Linked DNA regions of Cereibacter sphaeroides 2.4.1. The protein of the gene in region 1 interacts with the protein of each later gene in a pairwise test. Links are inferred from orthologs where the notes say so. Each region holds a gene or a part of one and is shown in the gene's direction. Other genes may lie near its edges.

The links. Proteins that work in one complex are often made in the same cells at the same time.
Region 2: the proteins of ligA (region 1) and leuS interact in binary tests that used the Escherichia coli proteins (3 or more experiments, as listed by UniProt). The link is inferred for Cereibacter sphaeroides 2.4.1 from one-to-one orthologs.

What each region holds. Positions count from the first base shown.
Region 1 is NC_007493.2:1,258,102-1,265,171, forward strand. Bases 1,836-4,767 are described here. They hold ligA (NAD-dependent DNA ligase LigA), read left to right. Parts: upstream 1,836-2,210; coding sequence 2,211-4,325; downstream 4,326-4,767. Other genes in these bases: ctrA (response regulator transcription factor CtrA), read left to right, coding at 1,836-2,117; recG (ATP-dependent DNA helicase RecG), read left to right, coding at 4,322-4,767. In the rest of the region: tRNA 2-thiouridine(34) synthase MnmA, read right to left, coding at 1-906; CtrA inhibitor SciP, read left to right, coding at 1,030-1,308; more of ctrA, read left to right, coding at 1,404-1,835; more of recG, read left to right, coding at 4,768-6,409; RSP_RS22645 (hypothetical protein), read left to right, coding at 6,661-6,783; RSP_RS06195 (iron-sulfur cluster assembly scaffold protein), read right to left, coding at 6,934-7,070. UniProt on the Escherichia coli protein: DNA ligase that catalyzes the formation of phosphodiester linkages between 5'-phosphoryl and 3'-hydroxyl groups in double-stranded DNA using NAD as a coenzyme and as the energy source for the reaction.
Region 2 is NC_007493.2:2,585,296-2,592,532, reverse strand. The notes cover bases 1,389-4,487. They hold leuS (leucine--tRNA ligase), read left to right. Parts: upstream 1,389-1,715; coding sequence 1,716-4,259; downstream 4,260-4,487. Other genes in these bases: lptE (LPS assembly lipoprotein LptE), read left to right, coding at 4,246-4,487; RSP_RS12555 (DUF3576 domain-containing protein), read left to right, coding at 1,389-1,595. In the rest of the region: RSP_RS12560 (porin), read right to left, coding at 1-775; more of RSP_RS12555, read left to right, coding at 1,059-1,388; more of lptE, read left to right, coding at 4,488-4,734; holA (DNA polymerase III subunit delta), read left to right, coding at 4,731-5,723; RSP_RS12535 (hypothetical protein), read left to right, coding at 5,829-6,524; RSP_RS12530 (TIGR03862 family flavoprotein), read right to left, coding at 6,499-7,237.

The sequences.
Region 1 (7,070 bases):
GATCTCGCGCACCGGGACGATCCGGGTCGAGAGCGCCTCCTTCGGGCCCACGATCACCTGACGCCGCTCGGGATCGAGCCGCACCACATAGAGCGGATCGCCGAGGCCGCCGATGCCGAGGCCGCGTCTCTGGCCGATCGTGTAGTGGATGACGCCACGATGTTCGCCGAGCACCCGGCCGGAGAGATCCACGATCTCGCCCGGGTCGGCCGCGCCGGGGCGCAGCTTCTGGATCACCTCGGCATAGTTGCCGTTCGGCACGAAGCAGATGTCCTGGCTGTCGGGCTTGTCGGCCACGGGCAATCCGTGCCGCGCGGCCAGCGCGCGGGTCTCGGCCTTCGAGGCGAGATGGCCGAGCGGGAAGCGCAGGAAGGCCAGCTGCTCGGGCGTGGTCGAGAAGAGGAAATAGCTCTGGTCGCGCGCGGGGTCGGCCGCGCTGTGCAGCTCGGGCCCCGCCGGGCCCATCTTGCGCTGGATATAGTGGCCCGTCGCCATGCAGTCGGCGTCGAGATCCTTCGCCGTCTGCAGCAGGTCCTTGAACTTCACCCGTTCGTTGCAGCGGATGCAGGGCACGGGCGTGGCCCCGGCCAGATAGGCGTCGGCGAATTCGTCGATCACCGCCTCGCGGAAGGTGTTCTCGTAATCGAGCACATAATGGGGAAAGCCCATCGTCTCGGCCACGCGCCGCGCGTCATGGATGTCGCGCCCGGCGCAGCAGGCGCCCTTCTTGGCCAGCGCCGCGCCATGGTCGTAGAGCTGGAGCGTGACGCCCACCACATCGTAGCCCTCGGCGGCGAGCTCGGCCGCCACCACGGAACTGTCGACGCCGCCCGACATGGCCACCACCACGCGGGTGACGGCGGGGGGCTTGGCGAAACCCAGCGAATTGAGCGGATGGTCGAGCATGGCTGCGCGCCTTCGGATCGGTGAAGCGCGCAATATAAGAAAATGCAGCGCAGTCTCAACCCCTCGTTTCACCGATGATTAAGGCCGCTCCGTCAGCCTTTCCGCCTGATGGAGGGATGAGGGATGTATCTCAAGCGCGTTGATGGTCCGCGGCAGGTGACGCTGCCGGACGGGACCGTTCTGAGCCGGGCCGACCTGCCGCCGCTCGACACACGGCGCTGGGTTGCAAGCCGCAAGGCAGCCGTCGTGAAGGCGGTGATCCACGGGCTCATCACCGAGCGCGAGGCGCTGGACCGCTACAGCCTGTCCGAAGAGGAATTCGCCCTGTGGCGGTCGGCGGTGGCCGCGCACGGCGAGAAGGCGCTGAAGGTCACGATGATCCAGAAATATCGGCAACTTTAGATTGTATTCAGCTTCGCCTATGCGAGAGTAACTCATGATTAACCATTGGGCATCATTGTAGTTAATACCTAGGGTGGCGATGCGGAGCGCGAGTGATGAGAATACTGCTGGTGGAGGATGATCCGACCACGTCCCGCAGCATCGAATTGATGCTGACTCATGCGAACCTGAACGTCTATTGCACCGATCTCGGCGAGGACGGGATCGATCTGGCCAAGCTCTACGATTACGATCTCATCCTGCTGGATCTCAACCTGCCCGACATGAGCGGGCACGAGGTCCTGCGCCAGCTCCGCCTTGCGCGGGTGGACACGCCCATCCTGATCCTGTCCGGCGCCGACGATACCGAGAACAAGATCAAGGGCTTCGGCTTCGGCGCCGACGATTACATGACCAAGCCCTTCCACCGCGAGGAGCTGGTCGCCCGCATTCATGCCATCATCCGCCGCTCGAAGGGCCATGCCCAGTCCGTGATCCGGACGGGTAAGATCCTCGTTAATCTCGATGCGAAGACCGTCGAGGTCGAGGGTAAGCCCGTGCATCTGACGGGCAAGGAATATCAGATGCTGGAGCTGCTCTCGCTGCGCAAGGGCACGACGCTCACGAAGGAGATGTTTCTTAATCACCTTTACGGAGGCATGGACGAGCCCGAACTCAAGATCATCGATGTGTTCATCTGCAAGCTGCGCAAGAAGCTGGCCGAGGCCACGGGGGGCGAGAGCTACATCGAGACGGTCTGGGGCCGGGGCTATGTCCTGCGCGATCCGGTGACGACCGAGACCGACCGGCGGTTCGCCATCGGCGCCTGACCGGCCTGCCCGGGCGCGGCCTCCGGGACAGGCGGGCTGGACGAGGCTCGGGCGGTTGCCTAAAGCTGCGGAGGGCGCAGGCGGGGGACCCTCATGCAGGACGAGAGGCCGGTGGATCAACTGACCGAGGCGGAAGCCGCGGCCGAGCTTGCACGGCTGGCAGAGGCGATCGAGGCTGCGAATACCGCCTACCACACCCACGACGCGCCGCAGATCAGCGACGCGGACTATGACGCGCTCAAGGTGCGCAACCGGGCCATCGAGGAGCAGTTCCCGGAGCTCCGCCGGAGCGACAGCCCGAGCGACCGGGTGGGCGGGGCGCTGGCCGAAGGATTTGCGAAGGTTCGCCACGATGTGCGGATGCTCTCGCTCGAGAATGCGTTCGACCTTGCCGAGGTCGAGGACTGGATCGAGCGGATCCGGCGTTATCTCGGCCATGTGGGCGACCTTCTGTTCACGGCCGAACCGAAGATCGACGGGCTCTCGCTGTCTCTCCGCTACGAGAAGGGGCGTCTCGTGCAGGCGGCGACCCGCGGCGACGGCGAGACCGGCGAGAATGTGACCGAGAACGCCCGCACCATCGCGGACCTGCCCACCGAGCTCGACGGCGCGCCGGACCTGCTCGAGGTGCGCGGCGAGGTCTACATGAGCCACGAGGATTTCGCGGCGCTGAATGGCCGGCAGGAGGCCGCGGGCCAGCGCCTCTTCGCCAACCCGAGGAATGCGGCCGCGGGCTCGCTCCGCCAGCTCGATCCGGCTGTCACCGCCTCGCGCCCGCTGCGCTTCTTCGCCTATGCCTGGGGCGCCCATTCCGAGCCGCTGGCCGCCACGCAGCACGAGGCCATCGCCCGTCTGGCCGCTTTGGGCTTTGCCACGAACCCGCTCACCCGCCTTTGCACGGGGCCCGAGGAGCTTCTGGCGCAACATGCCCAGATCGAGCGGCAGCGTGCGGCGCTGGGCTATGACATCGACGGTGTGGTCTACAAGGTCGACGATCTGGCGCTGCAGCGGCGGCTGGGCTTTCGGGCCTCGACGCCGCGCTGGGCCATCGCGCACAAGTTCGCAGCCCAGCTCGCCTGGACCCAGCTCGAGGGGATCGACATTCAGGTCGGCCGCACCGGCGCCCTGTCGCCTGTGGCGCGCCTCAAGCCGGTGACGGTGGGCGGGGTCGTGGTGGCCAATGCCACGCTCCACAACGAGGATTACATCGCCGGCCGCGATTCGAAGGGGCAGGAGATCCGCGGCGGCAAGGACATCCGCGTGGGCGACTGGGTGCAGGTCTACCGTGCGGGCGACGTGATCCCCAAGGTGGCCGATGTCGATCTCGACCGCCGCCCCGAGGGGGCTGCGCCCTACCGCTTTCCCGAGACCTGCCCCGAGTGCGGCTCCGAAGCCATCCGCGAGCCGGGCGATTCGGTGCGCCGCTGCACCGGCGGCCTGATCTGCCCGGCCCAGCAGGTCGAGCGGCTGAAGCATTTCGTCTCGCGCGCGGCCTTCGATATCGAGGGGCTCGGCGCAAAGCAGGTCGAGGCGCTCTGGCGCGACGGCTGGATCCGCCAGCCCGCCGACATCTTCGAGCTGCCGAACCGCTACCGCGACGGGATGCAACGGCTCGAGAATCGGGAGGGCTGGGGGCGGAAATCGGCCGAGAATCTCTTCGCGGCCATCGAGGCGCGGCGGCGCATCGCGCTCCACCGGCTGATCTTCGCGCTGGGCATCCGCCATGTGGGCGAAACCACGGCCACGCTTCTGGCCACCCACTACGGCTCCTGGGCCGCTTTCGAGGCCGCGATGACCCGCGCCGAGGTGGGCGCGGGGCCCGAGTGGCAGGACCTTCTCTCCATCGACGGCGTGGGGGCGGTGCTTGCCACATCGCTCGTCACCGCCTTCCATCAGGAGGCCGAGCGGGCGGCGGTCGACGCGCTTGCGGCCCATCTGACCGTCGAGGATGCCGAGGTGCGCGCCCCGGTCGCGAGCCCCGTCGCGGGCAAGATCGTGGTCTTCACCGGCACGCTCGAGAAGATGTCGCGCGCCGAGGCCAAGGCGCGGGCCGAGGCGCTGGGGGCGAAAGTGTCCGGCTCGGTTTCGGCCAGGACCGATCTCGTGGTGGCGGGGCCGGGGGCGGGATCCAAGGCCAAGCAGGCCGCGGCGCTCGGCATCGAGACGATCGACGAGGACGGTTGGCTGCGCCTGATCGGGGACGCATGAGCCGGCCGGAGATCCTCTTTCCGCTCTTCGCCGATCTGGAGACGCTGGAGGGGGTAGGCCCCAAATCCGCCAAGGCCTTCGCGGGGCTGGGCGTGACCCGGCCGAAGGACCTTCTGTTCCTGCTGCCGCATTCCGCGGTGGATCGTAGCCGCCGGTCCTCGATCCGCGATGTCCTGCCGCCGGTGACGGCCACGGTCGAGGTGACGGTTGGCGCCCATTACCCGTCGCGGCGCAAGGGCGGTCCCTACCGCATCGCCGTACGGGATGCCGAGGCCGAGTTCACGCTCGTCTTCTTCCACGCCCGCGGCGACTATCTGATGAAGCTCCTGCCGCCGGGCGAGCAGCGGATCGTGTCGGGCCGGATCGAGGTCTTCGACGGCATGGCGCAGATGGTCCATCCCGATCATGTGCTGCCGCCCGAAGAGGCCGCGGCCTTGCCCGCCTGCGAGCCTGTCTATCCGTTGACGGCGGGGCTCACGCAGAAGCTGGTGGCGAAGGCGGCGTCGGCGGCGCTCCTGCGGCTGCCGGAGCTGGCCGAATGGATCGATCCGGGCCTCAAGGCGCGCGAGGGCTGGCCCGACTGGGCCGCGGCGGTGCGGGCGGCCCATGCGCCTGAGGCCCCCGCGGAGGTCACGCCCACCGCCGCCGCGCGGCGCCGCCTCGCCTATGACGAGCTCTTCGCCCATCAGCTGACCCTCACGCTCGCCCGGGCCTCGCGCCGCCGCGGCAGGGGCGTGGCCTCGGTCGGCACGGGCGCGCTGCAGCGGCGCGTGCTGGAGAGCCTGCCCTTCGCGCCCACCGCGGCCCAGACCCGGGCCGTGGCCGAAATCGCGGCCGACATGGCGGCGCCGCAGCGGATGAACCGGCTCCTGCAGGGCGACGTGGGGGCGGGCAAGACGCTGGTGGCCTTCCTCGCCCTCGCCATCGCCGTCGAGGCGGGCGGGCAGGGCGTGATGATGGCGCCGACCGAGATCCTCGCGCGGCAGCATCTGGCGAGTCTCGCGCCGATGGCCGAGGCGGCGGGCATCCGGCTCGCGCTCCTCACCGGTCGCGACAAGGGCGCCGAGCGGGCGGCCAAGCTCGCGGCGCTTGCCGCGGGCGAGATCGGCGTGCTGGTCGGCACCCATGCGGTCTTCCAGAAGGACGTGATCTTCCACGATCTGCGGCTCGCCATCGTCGACGAGCAGCACCGGTTCGGCGTGGCGCAACGGATGGAACTCGGCGCCAAGGGGGCCGCGGCCGACGTGCTGGTGATGACCGCGACGCCCATTCCCCGCAGCCTCGCGCTCGCCAGTTACGGAGACATGGATGTCTCGGTCCTGGACGAGAAGCCGCCCGGGCGGACGCCGGTCAAGACCGCGCTCGTCTCCTGCGAGCGCATCGACGAGGTGGTCGCGAGCCTCGCCCATGCGGTGGCGGAAGGGCGGCAGGCCTACTGGGTCTGCCCGCTCGTCGAGGACAGCGAGGCGGTGGACTATGCCTCGGCCGAGGCCCGCTTCCAGCATCTGCGCGCGGCTCTGGGCGAGGGCACCGTGGGGCTCGTCCATGGCCAGATGCCGCCGGCCGAGAAGGATGCGGCCATGGCGCGGTTCGTGGCGGGCGAGACGCGGGTGCTGGTCGCCACCACGGTGATCGAGGTGGGGGTGAACGTGCCCAATGCCTCGATCATGGTGATCGAGCGCGCCGAGATCTTCGGGCTGGCCCAGCTCCACCAGCTGCGCGGCCGGGTGGGGCGCGGGGCGGCGCAATCGACCTGCCTTCTCCTCTATCAGGCGCCTCTGGCCGAGAGCGGCCAGCGCCGCCTCACCATCCTGCGCGAGACCGAGGACGGCTTCCGCATCGCCGAGGAGGATCTGGCGATCCGCGGCGCGGGCGACCTGATCGGCACGGCTCAATCCGGCCTGCCGCGCTTCCGCATTGCCGATCTCGAGCGGCAGTCGGCGCTGATGGAGGTGGCGCAGTCGGATGCGCGGAAGCTCCTTCACGACGATCCGACGCTCGCCTCGCCCCGCGGAGAGGCGGCGCGGCTTCTGCTCTGGCTCCTCGATCAGGACCGCGCGATCCGTCTGCTGTCCGTCGGGTAAGCGGCCCTTCTGACCGTCGCCTTCACGAGCCCTGCCTGCACCCCCCGGTGAGGGTCGCTGCCTGCGGGCTGTTCGGCCTTTCTCACCCCCTGCGCCCAGCGGTGCTTGAACGGCTCAGGTCGACGACCGTTCCTGAGTTCCTGCTGTCCCCACGGTATGTTCTCTTAAAATCCCGTTCGGTTCTTAAAAAGTTCTTTACACTGGTTAGCGGTTGTGGGAACAATGACGGAACATAAAGACGGAGATCGCTCATGCTGACCGAGATGAAGGAAGTCCTGTCCCGCTGCTCCGAGACACTGATCGAGGATGCGCTTGGCGTGGCTGCCGTCTTTTCTCTTCTGATCGCGGCGCTCTACCTGCCGCACCTCGTCTGATCCGACTGCCTGCGACCGGTCGCCCTCGGCAGCCGCCTGCTGCCTGTCCCCCAAGGATCCCCAGGACCGGACGCCACTGCCGCCGCCCCTTGCCCCGGGCGGCGGCCTTTTCATGCGGGCTGGCCGGTAGAGGCAGCGTCGGGCGGTTCGTCAGCCTTTATCGGCGAGGGCGAAGGCCTCGGCCGCCGCTTCCAGCGCGAGCAGGATGGAGGCGTGCCGGTTGCGGTAGTCGCGCGCGGGCAGGAGCACCTCGTAGCCCTCGAAGGGGGCGGCCGGCACCGGCCCGG
Region 2 (7,237 bases), 1.3 Mb from region 1 along the record:
CGAGGTGGTTGCCGTCCTGAGCGTCCGAGCTGATGTCGGTGTAGGCGAGGCCAGCGACGAAGCCGTTGTTGAAGTCGGCGTTGACCGAGGCGCCGAGCAGCTCGACGTCACCGCCGACCAGAGCGGCTTCTTGGCTGCCGAGGCCGACGAGCACGTCGGTTTCGAACGTCTGGTAGGCCAGGCCGAAGCCCATGCCGAAACCGCCGAAGTCGCCTTTGTATTTCGCACCGATGGCGTAGCCGTCGCCGTTGGTGTCGGTGTCGTCGAGCTCGGCCGAGATCGCCACACCGAAGTCGCCGAAGCTGTATTCGTAGCGGGCGATCTGGTTGTCGTACTTGCCGTCGCCGTAGGCGCCGAAGTAGCCGGCGTGGGTGGTTTCGTCGTCACCGATGGTGCCGGGGTTGCCCACGTTCTCGGTCATGGCCCAGTCCATGGCGCCGTCGATTTCGCCCATGGTCAGGGTGCCGAAGGCGCCCGAGATGAAAGCGGCTTCGTTGTCGGCAGCGAAGTTGCCGTTCGAGTCGCCTTCGTCTTTCGAGATCTCGACGCTGGCGCCGAACGCGAGGCCGGTGTCGGTCTCGCTCGTCATGGTGACGATGAGGTTGAAGTCGTTGTGGAACTCGGTCTGGCCGCCAGCCGCGTGGCCAGCGCGGGCCGGCGCATCGTCACCACCGCCGACAACACCCATCTCGGCGTAGCCCGAGAAGCTGATTTCGGCCGCAGCCACGCCAGCGGTCATCACCAGAGCCGTGGTCGCAAGAAGAATCTGTTTCATAGTTTCCCTCGTTTGTCTCGTCTGCGCCCCAGCTCAGGGGAATCCGAGTGGGCCTGCCTCTGTTTCCCTCCGGATGGCCTCGATTGCAAACGGAACGGGTCCGTTGCGGGGAAAGACGTGGATGATGGTGCAGAGTTGCCACAGTGAGCCGGGGTGCCCTGCCACCCGTCCAAAGGTCGGAAAACCTTCGCTTTCTGGCAGGGCCGGACGGGATGCCTGAAAAACCTTGGCACGGTCCGGTGCCTCGGCTAGACAGCACGGGACGTCACACACGGGGGACTTCATGACCTTCCTTAGCCTCGCGCGCGCTGCCCTGCCGGTCGGGCTTGCGCTTTCGCTCTCTGCCTGCGGCGGCCTGGGTGGGGGAGACGCCTCCTCGGGCGATCGGCAGATCGAGGCGGGCGCGGCTCAACGGCAGGCGGAAATCGCCGAGCGCAATGCGGGCGCGACGGTGGCCGGCACGGGAAGCACTCGGTCCTCGCTCTTCGACCTGTTCGGCAGCAAGGACGACCCGAACACGAAGGTCGAGGTCAACAAATATATCTGGAACGCGGCGCTCGAGGTGCTGAACTTCCTGCCGGTCCAGGCGGTCGATCCCTTCACCGGCGTGATCTCGACGGGCTACGGCGTGCCGCCGGGCGGCGGTCGGGCCTACCGCGCCACGATCTATGTGCAGGATCCGGCGCTCGATGCGCGCTCGCTCAAGGTGGCGCTGCAGGGGCAGGGCGGCGGGCCGGTCTCGGCCGAGACGCAGCGCGCGGTCGAGGATGCGATCCTCACCCGCGCCCGGCAGCTCCGCCTGCGCGACTCGCGCCTTTGAGGCTGAGGCCGCCGGCCGGGCGCTCGCCCCGGCCCGCGGTCCGCACCGGACGGGGGCGGCTCTGGACCTTGGGCCGCGCCTCGGTGTAACTGCGGGCGATCCTTTCCGAAGAGGCCGCCCATGTCGCGTTACGATCCCGCAGCAACCGAAAGCCGCTGGCAGGCCGCCTGGGACGCGGCGGGGGTCTTCACGGCCCGGCACGATCCCGCCCGGCCGAAATATTACGTCCTCGAGATGTTCCCCTATCCGTCGGGCCGCATCCACATGGGGCACGTCCGCAACTACACGATGGGCGACGTGGTGGCGCGGCAGAAGGCCGCCGCCGGCTTCTCGGTGCTGCATCCGATGGGCTGGGATGCCTTCGGCATGCCTGCCGAGAATGCCGCGATGGAGCGGGGCGGCCATCCCAAGGACTGGACCTACGGCAACATCGCCGACATGCGCGCGCAGATGAAGCCGCTCGGGCTCTCGATCGACTGGAGCCGCGAATTCGCCACCTGCGATCCCGAATATTACGGCCAGCAGCAGGCCATGTTCATCGACATGATGGAGGCGGGCCTCGTCTACCGCAAGAATGCGGTGGTGAACTGGGACCCGGTCGACATGACGGTGCTGGCCAACGAGCAGGTGATCGACGGCAAGGGCTGGCGCTCGGGGGCGCCCGTGGTGCGGCGCGAGCTGACGCAGTGGTTCTTCCGCATCTCCGACTATGCGGGCGAACTGCTGGAGGCGCTCGACACGCTGAAGGACTGGCCCGAGAAGGTGCGGCTGATGCAGGCCAACTGGATCGGCCAGTCGCGCGGGCTGCAGTTCGCCTTCTCGATGGCGGGCGCGCCCGAGGGCTTCGACCGGCTCGAGGTCTATACGACCCGTCCCGACACGCTGATGGGGGCCTCCTTCGCGGCGATCTCGCCCGATCACCCGCTGGCCCGGCATCTGGAGCGGCACGATCCGGAGGTGGCCGAGTTCGTGGCCGAATGCCGCCGCGTCGGCACCTCGGAAGAGGCGCTGGAGAAGGCGGAGAAAAAGGGTTTCGATACCGGCCTCCGCGTGCGCCATCCGTTCGATGCCGCCTGGGAGCTGCCGGTCTATATCGCGAACTTCATCCTGATGGATTATGGCACCGGCGCGATCTTCGGCTGCCCGGCGCATGACCAGCGCGACTTCGAATTCGCCACGAAATACGGCCTGCCGATCCGGCCCGTCTTCCTGCCCGAAGGCTGCGAAGAGACGGCGCTCGCCGAAGCCTTCGTGCCGATGAAATCCGAGCGCGTGCACTACATCCGCGGCTTCGCCGGCGCCGAGGTCCAGACCGGCGAGGAGGGCGTCGCCGCCGCCATCGCCTTCTGCGAATCGCAGGGCGTGGGGCGCGGCGTCACCAACTACCGCCTGCGCGACTGGGGCATCAGCCGCCAGCGCTACTGGGGCTGCCCGATCCCGGTCATCCATTGCGAGACCTGCGGCGTGGTGCCCGAGGCCAAGGAGAACCTGCCCGTCCGCCTGCCGGACGACGTGAGCTTCGACGTGCCGGGTAACCCGCTCGACCGCCACCCGACATGGCGCGACTGCACCTGCCCGAAATGCGGGGCGAAGGCCCGGCGCGAGACCGACACGATGGACACGTTCGTCGATTCGAGCTGGTATTACGCGCGCTTCACCGCGCCGCGGGCGGCCACGCCCACCGACGCCGAGGAAGCCGACTACTGGATGAACGTCGATCAATATATCGGCGGCATCGAGCATGCGATCCTGCACCTGCTCTATTCCCGCTTCTTCGCCCGCGCGATGCAGAAGACGGGGCACCTGCCGGCGAAGGCCATCGAGCCCTTCAACGCGCTCTTCACGCAAGGCATGGTCACGCACGAGATCTATCTCACCCGCGATGCGGCGGGGCGCCCGGTCTACCACCTCCCCGAGGACGTGACCGACGGCAAGCTCGCGGACGGCACGCCGGTCGAGATCATCCCCTCGGCCAAAATGTCGAAATCGAAGAAGAACGTCGTCGATCCGATGAACATCATCCGCCAGTTCGGCGCCGATACGGCGCGCTGGTTCGTGATGTCGGACAGCCCGCCCGAGCGGGACGTGGAATGGACGGCCTCGGGCGCCGAGGCGGCCTCGAAGCACCTCCATCGGGTCTGGCGTCTGGCGGACGAGATCTCGCGCGCCGACGGCGAAGCGAATGCCGAGGATGGGGCGCTCGACAAGGCCACGGCGCGCGCCATCGCCGAGGTGACGCAGGGCGTCGAGGGCTTCGCCTTCAACAAGGCCATCGCCAAGCTCTACGAATTCACCAACACGCTCTCGCGGTCCGGCGCGGGCGCCGAGGCGAAGAAGCGCGCGATGCGGACCATGGCGCAGCTCATGTCGCCCATGGTGCCGCACCTGGCCGAGGAGGTCTGGGCGATGCTCGGCGGCGAGGGTCTGGTGGCGCAGGCCGCCTGGCCCAAGGCCGATCCGGCGCTTCTCATCGACGATACGGTGACGCTGCCCATCCAGGTCAACGGCAAGCGTCGGGGCGAAATCACCGTTCCGAAGGAGATGGCCGCTTCCGAGGTTGAAAAGCTGGTGCTGGCGGACGAAGCTGTGCAGCGGGCGCTCGGAGGCGCCGCTCCGAAGAAGCTCATCGTCGTCCCGGGCCGCATCGTCAATGTCGTCATCTGACCGCCGCACCTTCCTCTTCGCAGCCCTGGCCCTGGCCGGCTGCGGTTTCCGTCCGGCCTACGGGCCGGGCGGCCCGGCCGAGACGCTGCAGGGCGCGATCCGCGTGGCGGATCCGGTCGACAAGAACGGCTTCGACCTCGTCGAACGGCTGGAAGAGCGGATCGGCCGTCCCGAGGCGCCGCGCTTCGACCTCGCCTACCGGATCTCGACCAGTATCGACAGCGTGGGCATCACCACCGCCAACTCGATCACCCGCTACAATCTGACGGGACGCATCGCCTTCACCGTCACGAGCCGCGCGACGGGCGAGGTGGTCGAGAGCGGAACGGTCACCAACTTCACCTCCTGGTCGGCCACGGGCTCGACCGTGGCGGCGCTCGTTGCCGAGGAGGATGCGAACTACCGCCTGATGCGCATCCTCGCCGACCAGATCGTGACGCAGCTGATCGCCACCTCCGGGCGCTGGCTGGCATGATCCTGCGCGGCGCCGAGGCCGTGCGCTATCTGGCGAAGCCCGATCCCTCGCGCGCCGGCCTGCTGATCTTCGGGCAGGATTCGATGCGCGTGGCGCTGAAGCGGCAGGAAGCGGTGCTGGGCCTGATCGGTCCCGAGGGCGCGGCCGAGATGCGGCTCACGCGCCTGCCGGCCTCCGACCTCCGGCGCGATCCTGCGGCACTGATGGATGCCATGACGGCGAAAGGCTTTTTCGAAGGCCCGCGCGCCGTGCTGGTCGAAGAGGCTGCGGACGGGCTTACCGCCCTGATCGGCGATGTGCTGAAGGAATGGCGCCCCGGCGATGCGCAGGTGGTGGTGACCGCCGGCGGCCTCACCGGCCGCTCCTCTCTGAAAAAACTTTTCGAGGCTCATCCCAGCGCCGTCTGCATCGGTCTCTACGACGATCCGCCGACGCGCGAGGAGGTCGATACGATGCTGCGGCAGGCGGGTCTCGGGCAGATCGAGCCGCAGGCGATGGCCGGGCTCACGGCGCTGGCCCGCGATCTCGATCCGGGCGACGTCCGCCAGACGGTCGAGAAGCTCGCGCTCTACAAGCTCGGCGATCCCGCGCCGCTCTCGGCCGCCGACGTGGCCGAGATGGCGCCCGTCTCGATCGAGGCCGGGGTCGACGAGGTGATCCATGCCGTGGCCGAGGGCCGCCGGACCGAGGTCTCGCCCCTCGTCCGCAGGCTCGAGGCGCAGGGCGTGACGGCGGTCGCCCTCTGCATCGGCGCGATGCGCCACTTCCGCAGCCTGCACCGTCTGGCCGCGGGCGCGGACCCCGGCCGCGGCGGCTTCAACCCCCGGCAGGAACGGATGCAGCGGCAGGCGCGGCAGTGGGGCGTGAACCGGCTCGAGGAGGCGATGGCGCTTCTGGTCGAGACCGACCTCACGCTGCGCTCGGCGAGCCGCGCGCCCGCCATGGCGGTGATGGAGCGCGCCCTCATAAGGCTCTGCACGGTGCGCTGACGGCTGATTTCGGCCGCTTCGCTGCGCCGCCCTCTACCGGGGGTGAATCCGGTTTCGGAACATGCTACATGCTGTGGAAGCAAAACAAGAAACGCGGAGCAGACAATGAACAGGCTTTCCCTGCTCGCCCTCGTGGCGGCGCTTTCGGCATCGCCGGCGGCAGCGCAGATGACGGGTGCGACCCTCGATTTCGGCCATTCCTTCTTCACCGAAGACAGCGACATCTCGAAGACCAGCCTCGGCGGCAGCGCCGAATTCGGCTTCGGCACCAGCTTCGCGCTGCAGGGCGATCTCGGCTACAGCCGCCTGCACGGCGTGCATGAGAATGCGACCGCCGCCGCGCTGCACGGCATGGTCTATGTGAACCCCGAGACTGCCATCGGCGCCTTCTACGGCATCGAGGATCTGGCCGGCGACAGCGTCGATTTCTACGGTTTCGAAGTGGGCCAGAAGAGCGACCTGTTCGACGTCGAGGCCTATGTCGGGCGCGCCGACAATTCCGGCCTGACCGGCTCGATGATGGGCCTCGAGGGGCGGGTGCTGATGGCCAACGGCTTCGGCGTCGGCGGCAAGGTGAACCATCTCGATGTCGAGGGGCTCGACACGACCCGCTTCGGCCTGACGGGTGACTATACGCTGCCGAACGGGCTGGCGCTGACGGCCGAGATCGGCGGCGTGAATGCCGACGATCTGGGCCTCGACGGGACCGAGCCCTATGTCGGGATCGGCGCCCGCTTCGACTTCGGCCGCGGGGCGATGTTCAGCCGCCGCTCGCTCAGCGCGGTCGCGCCGGGCCTGTGACACGGGCCGCCGCGCGGCCGGCATGGCGGCCGGTCGCGAGGCAGCCGGTGAGGAGGTAGCCGCCCGTCGGCGCCTCCCAGTCCAGCATCTCGCCGCAGGCGAAGACGCCGGGCAGCGCCTTCAGTTCGAGATCCTCCGTCAGCGCGGCGCGGGCGATGCCCCCGGCGGTCGAGATCGCCTCGTCGAGCGGCCTCGGCCCGGCCAGCGGCACCGGCAGCGCCTTCAGCCGGCAGGCCAGCGCCGCCCCCGCGGGCAGGGGCCGGGCGAATTCCTGCACCAGCGCCACCAGCGCCGGAGACAGCCCCAGCTTGCGCAGCCGGTTGGCGAGGCTCTCGCCCGGCTTCCCGCGGGAAAGCCGCGCCGCCACCTCCTCCTCGGACAGATCCGGCAGCAGATCGAGCGCGAGCCCCGCGCCCTCGCGCAGCGCGCGCGAGACGGCATAGATCCCGCCGCCCTCGAGACCCCGCTCGGACAGAACGAACTCGCCCCGCTCGCGCCGCTCTCCCACGAGCAGCGCCACGCCCTTGACCGGCGTGCCGAAATGGCGCGCCATATGCGGCGTCCAGTCGATGCGGAAGCCGATGTTGGCGGGCCGGAAGGGGGCGATCTCCACCCCTCGGGCCGCGAGCCACGGGGCCCAGGCGCCGTCCGAACCGAGCCGCGACCAGCTCGCCCCGCCCAGCGCCAGCACCGTGACCTGCGGCGCAAGCTCG